One region of the Cupriavidus sp. 2KB_3 genome, then DNA from elsewhere that is predicted to be linked to it. Evidence: predicted binding sites of a transcription regulator. Region 1 holds the regulator's gene; the other holds the start of a gene.
What was found. The regulator HrcA, encoded in region 1, represses chaperone genes, less so after heat shock. The targets are predictions, from matches to a motif close to TTAGCACTCNNNNNNNNNGAGTGCTAA.

Region 1 (3,409 bases):
ACTCTTCATCTGCGCCTCCGGCGCATTCACGCCGCGTGAGACCGAGTATGGCAGCGGCAAGGCGGTGTTCAAGCACTACATCGTTCCGTACTTCCCGTACAACCGCTGAATCTATCCCTAACTTCTGAAGTCGTCGATCCGGCGCCGGTCGCGCTTGGTCGGGCGGCCCTGTAGCTGCGCCGTCGGCTCGGGCTGCATGCGCCGCCGTTCCGCCTCTTCCAGGCGCCGGGCCTGGCTTTCCGGGGCTTCGGCATACAGCGACTGCGCCACGGGCGCCGGCCCGCGCGAGGCGGCCACGCCCTTCACCTCGATCTCCCAACGCTGCTGGTGCGCGTGGATCATCACGGCATCGCCGGGCTTCACTTCGCGTGAATTCTTGACCGGCTGGCCGTTGACCTCCACCCGGCCCCGCTCCACGGCCTCCGCCGCCAGCGAGCGCGTCTTGAAGAAGCGCGCGCACCACAGCCATTTGTCGATGCGTTGCCGGGCATCCGCCTCGAAGTCCACGTCCATCGTCTAACTCCTTGATTCCTTACGCCGCAGCGCCCCGGGTCTGCGCCCGCGAGCGCCGCGCTTCCAGCTCGTGCGGATGCGGCTGGCGCAGCGGCCAACCCTGCAGATGCTGCAGTGCGATCTCGGCCAGCCCGGCAATCCAGTAGTCCGCATCATTCAGGCAGGGAATGAATTGGAATTCCTGGCCGCCCGCCACGCGGAATTCGGACTGCCCTTCCATGGCGATTTCCTCGAGCGTCTCGATGCAATCGGCCGGAAAGCCCGGGCAGAACACGTCCACGCGATGCGTGCCGACCTTGCCCAGTTCGGTCAGCGTCGGCGCGGTATAGGGCTGGAGCCATTCGGCCTTGCCAAAACGAGACTGAAACGTCACTTGATACTGGCCCGGCTGCAGACCCAGCGCCTCGCCCAGCATCCGCCCGGTCTTCAGGCATTCGCAGTGGTAGGGGTCGCCCAGATCCAGCAGCCGGCGCGGCAAGCCATGGAAGGACAGGATCAGTTTGTCGCCCCGGGCGAAGTCAGGCATGCCGTGCTGCGCCCAGAAGCCGCTCACCTGCTGCTGCAGGGCGGAAATATAGGCGGGATGATCGTGGAAGTGCTTGACCAGTCGCAATTCCGGCTGATTGCGCCAGCCGGCCAGCACGCGGAAGACCTCGTCGAAGGCGGTGGCCGTGGTCGTGCCCGAAAACTGCGGATAAAGTGGCAATAGCAGCACTTGCTCCATGCCCTGCCGGCGCAGCGCTTCCATGACCGAGGCGATCGACGGATTGCCATAGCGCATGGCGCAGGCCACGGTCACGTCGTGGCCAAGCCGGTGCATGTGCTGTTGGAGCGCATGGGCCTGACGCTCGGTGTACACCAGCAGCGGCGAGCCGGTCATGTGCGCCTCGCGCAGCCAGATCGACTCGTACTTCATGGCCGATGCGCGCGAGCGGAACGGCAGGATCAGCCCGTGCAGGATCGGCAGCCAGGCCAGACGCGGGATCTCGACCACGCGCGGGTCGGACAGGAACGCGCGCAGATACTGCCCCACCGCCTTGGGCGTGGGCGCATCCGGCGTGCCGAGGTTGATAAGCAGGATGGCCGTGCGGGGCGCCTGGCCATGCTGGTAAGCCGGTTCTGCCGAGAACGTCATAGGGTTTCCGGAAATGGCGGGCGCCACGCGCGCGCTGTCACGTGGCATGCCCGCGCGCAGCAATCAGTTCTGGGAGAGCGCGCTCGAGAGCAGCCGCGCGGTGATGTCGACGATCGGAATCACCCGTTCGTAGGCCATCCGCGTCGGGCCGATCACGCCGAGCGTGCCGACGATCTGCCCATCGACACCATAGGGTGCGGTGATGACGGCCATGTCTTCGAGCGGCACGAGCTGGCTTTCGCCCCCGATGAAGATCTGTACGCCCTGCGCGTGGCTCGAGACATCGAGCAACTGCAGCAGGTTGGTCTTGTGTTCGAAGACATCGAACAGCCGGCGCAGCTTGTCCATGCTGGACGACAGGTCTTCCACCTCGAGCAGCTTGCGCTCGCCGGAGATGAACACCTGGTCGTCGTCCTCGGCCATGGCGCTGCTGCCGGCCTCCACGGCGGCCTGCATCAGCGCTGACATGTCGCGGCGGAGATCCTGCAATTCCACCCGCAAATGGCTGCGCACGGCATCGAAACTCATGCCGGCGTAGTGGGAATTGAAGAAATTGGCCGCCTCGATCAGCTGGGCGGGGGTGTACGGCAGTTCGGTCTGGATAATGCGGTTCTGGACGTCGCCCTCGGGGCTGACGATGATCAGCAGGATGCGCTTCTCCGACAGGCGCATGAACTCCACCTGGCGGAACGACTGGCCCCGGCGCGGCGTCATGATCACGCCGGCAAAGCGCGAGAGGTTAGACAGCGTGTGCGCGGCGGCGGTAATCATCCGCTGCGGCCCCAGCTGCTGCCCGCCCAACTGGCCCTGGATCTGGCCGGTCAGCGCGGCCAGTTCGGCCGTCATCTCCACCGTGCCGCCCTCCAGCGGGCGCGCCGTGAGCATCGAATCGACGAACAGCCGGTACCCGCGCGGCGTGGGAATCCGGCCGGCCGACGTGTGCGGGCTGGCGATGAACCCCATTTCCTCGAGGTCGGACATGACATTGCGGATGGTCGCCGGCGAGAGATCGAGACCCGAGTACTTGGACAGGGTGCGCGAGCCCACGGGCTGGCCTTCGGCGATGTAGCGCTCGATCAGGGTCTTGAGAAGCGTTTTCGAACGTTCGTCCATAGTGCCCCGATTTTAAACAACTTTCCCCGGTTCGGGCGGGCTTCGCACCGGCGTGTGCCCGGCTACTGACAATGGTCATGACGGTATGGTCTAATCCCGGCATGTCTGCCCCCCAGAACCCAGCCATCGCCCCCGCCGCCGCGCCCCGCGCCGCGTTCCAGACCGTTGCCCTGGTCGGCCGGTACTCGACCGCCGGCATCGAGGGCCCGCTTGAGGAATTGGCCGCCTGCATCTCCCGCAACGGCCAGGACGTGGTCTTCGAGCGCGAGACCGCACAGGCCACCGGCCTCTCCGGCTACCCGGTATTCTCCGCCGACGAGATCGGGCGCGAGGCCGACGTGGCCGTGGTGCTCGGCGGCGACGGCACGCTGCTGGGCCTGGCCCGCCAGCTGGCCGGGCTCGACGTGCCGCTGATCGGCGTGAACCATGGCCGGCTGGGCTTCATGACCGACATCCCGCTTGAAGACGTGACGCGCGCCCTGCCCGAGATGCTGGCTGGCCGCTACGAAGCCGAGACCCGCATGCTGCTGGAATCCCGCGTGATCCGCGACGACAGCGTGATCTTCTCCGCGCTGGCGTTCAACGACGTGGTGGTCAACCGCTCGGGCATTTCCGGCATGGTCGAGCTGGCCGTCTCGGTGGACGGCT
Region 2 (3,409 bases), on a different contig from region 1:
AATATCGCGAGACGCTGACTGACTACTTCTCCCACGAGCCCGCCAACGTGCTGCTGGCGCGCGGGACCGAAGGGGAAGTGGTGGCGGATGCCCGCCGCAGCAGCCGCATCGACTGGCTCCACGATGGCCATCAGCGGACGATGGTCGATCCGGCAAGCGGGTCGATTGGCGAGGTACCCGAGCTGCCGCCCGGCACCGACGTCGGCCTGACCGCCGCCTGGATCCGCAAGGTGCTCGATGGCGACGTGCCGGTGCCGGCGCCGATCGCCACGCAGGTGGCGACCATCCAGGACTGCCTGAAGCAGGCCACGCGCGTGGCCTGGGCCAGTCCGGTCTGACGACGCCTGTGGACGCTCAGGGCCGGCGCGGGGGCAGCGGAATCCGCTCGGTCTCGCCCGGCACGTGGGGGAACTCGTCGTTCTCCCAGCGGCGCGCGGCGTCGTCGATGTCTTCCTTGGTGCTCGCCACGAAATTCCAGTAGATGAAGCGATGGCCGTCGGTCGGATCACCGCCCAGCAGCATCACGCGTGCGGCGGTAGTAGCGGTCAGCGTGGCCGGCTCGCCCGGCACCAGCACGGCGAGGTGTTCCCCCGCCAGCGCCTCGCCATCGATCGTCACATCGCCTTCCACCGGATAGAGCCCGCGCTGCACATGCTCGGGCGGAATCACCAGCGTCGCGCCGGCTTCCATGTCGATGGCCACGTAGAGCGTGCGGCTATACACCCGCACCGGGGATTCCGCGCCGAAGGCATCGCCAGCAATCACGATCATCCGCACGCCGGGCAGTTCCAGCTTGGGCAGCGTGGCGCCGGGATGGTGGTGGAACGACGGCGGGTCCTTCTCATGCGCCTTCGGCAACGCCACCCAGGTCTGGATGCCGTGCAGCAGCGGGCCGGCCTGGCGCGCGGCGTCTGGCGAGCGCTCCGAGTGCGTGATGCCGATGCCGGCGGTCATCCAGTTCACGTCGCCGGGGCGAATCACCTGCTCGCTGCCCAGGCTGTCACGGTGCGTGATCTCGCCCTCGAACAGATACGTCACGGTCGCCAGGCCGATATGTGGATGTGGGCGCACATCCATGCCACTACCCGGCGGCATGGACACGGGACCGAGGTGATCGAAGAAGATAAAGGGGCCCACGGTCTGCGTGGCGGCGGCGGGCAGCAGGCGGCGGACCGTGAACTCGCCGATGTCCCGCACATGGGGCTTGAGCAAGTGTTCGATGGCAGACATGACAGGACTCCTGGCAATGGGATAACTGCGAGACAACAGTGAGATAACAGCGAAAAGCGGGGCTCCAGTGTAGCGAAATGCGCAATTCAGCATCCCGAAATCACGATGAAACCGATTGGGGCAAGTTCCCTCTAACCATGGTACGCGACGCTGGCGGCCCGCCAGCCCTTGCCAGACAAGGCGCGGACGTCGCACCGAGACCTATTACGCTATCCCAATAACAATATCCATTGGCCGGAACTATCAACCCTATAGACGCTCTAACTTAGCACTCGCCGAACCTGAGTGCTAATATGCGTTGCAGTGCGGTGTCTCTTCCGATTCTGGAATCGAGGCACGCCGGCAACCTACCGCCGGATGCGAAAGGAGCAATAAGCGTGACCGCAGTTCTGTCTGCCGACCAAACCAAGATTTCCGGCCGTCTGCCGATGGCCCCCCAGAATGCCGCCGCTGGCAGCCTCGCGCTCGCCTTCCCCGGCACACTGGGCAATCTGGATAGCTACATCCAGGCTATCCACCGTATTCCGCTGCTGACCGCCGAGGAAGAGCAGCGCCTCGCGCGGGAGCTGCGCGACCATGAATCCGTCGATGCCGCCCGCCGGCTGGTGATGTCCCACCTGCGTCTGGTGGTGTCCATCGCCCGCCAGTACCTGGGCTATGGCCTGCCGCATGCGGACCTGATCCAGGAAGGCAATATCGGCCTGATGAAGGCCGTGAAGCGCTTCGACCCCGATCAGGGCGTGCGTCTGGTGTCGTACGCCATGCACTGGATCAAGGCCGAAATCCATGAATACGTGCTGAAGAACTGGCGCATGGTCAAGGTGGCCACCACCAAGGCCCAGCGCAAGCTGTTCTTCAACCTGCGCAGCCACAAGACCGGCGCGCACACGTTCACGCCCGAGCAGGTGGAAGCCGTGGCGCGCGAGCTGAACGTGAAGCCCGAGGAAGTGATGGAGATGGAGACCCGCCTGTCGGGCGGCGACCTGGCGCTGGAAGGCCAGATCGACGACGGCGAGGAGGAATTCGCCCCCATCGCGTATCTGGCGGACAACCACAACGAGCCGACCCGCGTGCTCGAGGCCAAGCGCCAGGACCGCATGCAGGTGGAAGGGCTGGTCGAAGCGCTGGAGCGTCTGGACGCCCGCAGCCGCCGCATTATCGAGGCGCGCTGGCTGGACGTGAACGACGACGGCTCGGGCGGCGCCACGCTGCATGAGCTGGCCGACGAGTTCGGCGTCTCCGCCGAGCGCATCCGTCAGATCGAGGCGGCCGCGATGAAGAAGATGAAGGGTGCGCTGGCGGCTTTCGCCTGATCCTCCGCTCCCCGCAATGCAAGAGGGCCGGTCATGTTGACCGGCCCTTTTTTCGTCCTGCGCGCAGCTTACGACAGCAGCAGCTTCAGATCATGCGCGATCGGGTCCGGCCCCTGGCCGTGGCGCAGGAACAGGCGCAGCTGGCCGTTGGTATCGAAGACATAGCTGCCGGCCGAGTGATCCACGGTGTAGTTGTTCGGCGAGGTGCCCGGCACCTTGGCGTAGAAGACCTTGAAGTCCTTGGTCACCTTCTTCAGCGCTGCCTCGTCGGCCGGGCGCAGGCCCAGGAAGCGGGCGTCGAAGGCGGGCACGTACTGACCGAGCAACTCGCCGGTGTCGCGTTCCGGGTCCACGGTGACGAACAGCACCTGCACCTTGTCGGCGTCCGGGCCGAGCTTGTCCATCACCGCCTTCAGCTCGGCCATGGTGGTCGGGCAGACGTCCGGGCAGTGCGTGTAGCCAAAGAACATCACCACGTCCTTGCCCTTGAAGTCGGCCAGCGTGCGGGTCTTGCCGCTCGGGTCCAGCAGTGCGAAGTCCTTGCCGAACTCGGTAGCGCCCGAGATATCCACGTTCTTGAACGAGGGCTTGGGCTGTCCGCAGGCGGCCAGCAGGGCCGTGCAGAGCGCCAGCAGGCAGAGTCGGCGGAACTGGGCAAGGAGGGACGGTGAGCCGGGAAGAGTCATCGGGGGAGCGCGGTGGTCGGGAGAGGGTGCCCGGAAGTATCGCCGATCACATCGGCGCTGGCCTCCGGGCGCGGCAAGATGCCGCAGGCGGGCCATCAGACCTGCGGCACGAACTTGAAGTAGTGATCCACCAGCAGCGCCGCGAACAGCAGCGAGAGGTACAGGATCGAATAGCGGAAG

Region 2: a site for HrcA is predicted at 1,496-1,522, ahead of rpoH (RNA polymerase sigma factor RpoH). Genes of this name have one in related genera too.

Annotation. Positions count from the first base shown of each region.
Region 1 covers NZ_JBFRHD010000005.1:47,068-50,476, reverse strand. Annotated here, with positions in the region: gene AB4120_RS06330 (hypothetical protein) at 1-109, shown strand, start outside; gene AB4120_RS06325 (RNA-binding S4 domain-containing protein) at 118-513, opposite strand; gene hemH (ferrochelatase) at 533-1,648, opposite strand; gene hrcA (heat-inducible transcriptional repressor HrcA) at 1,712-2,761, opposite strand; gene AB4120_RS06310 (NAD kinase) at 2,863-3,409, shown strand, end outside.
Region 2 covers NZ_JBFRHD010000002.1:53,729-57,137, forward strand. Annotated here, with positions in the region: gene ybiB (DNA-binding protein YbiB) at 1-338, shown strand, start outside; gene AB4120_RS02020 (pirin family protein) at 355-1,230, opposite strand; gene rpoH (RNA polymerase sigma factor RpoH) at 1,659-2,543, shown strand; gene AB4120_RS02030 (SCO family protein) at 2,612-3,229, opposite strand; gene cyoE (heme o synthase) at 3,325-3,409, opposite strand, start outside.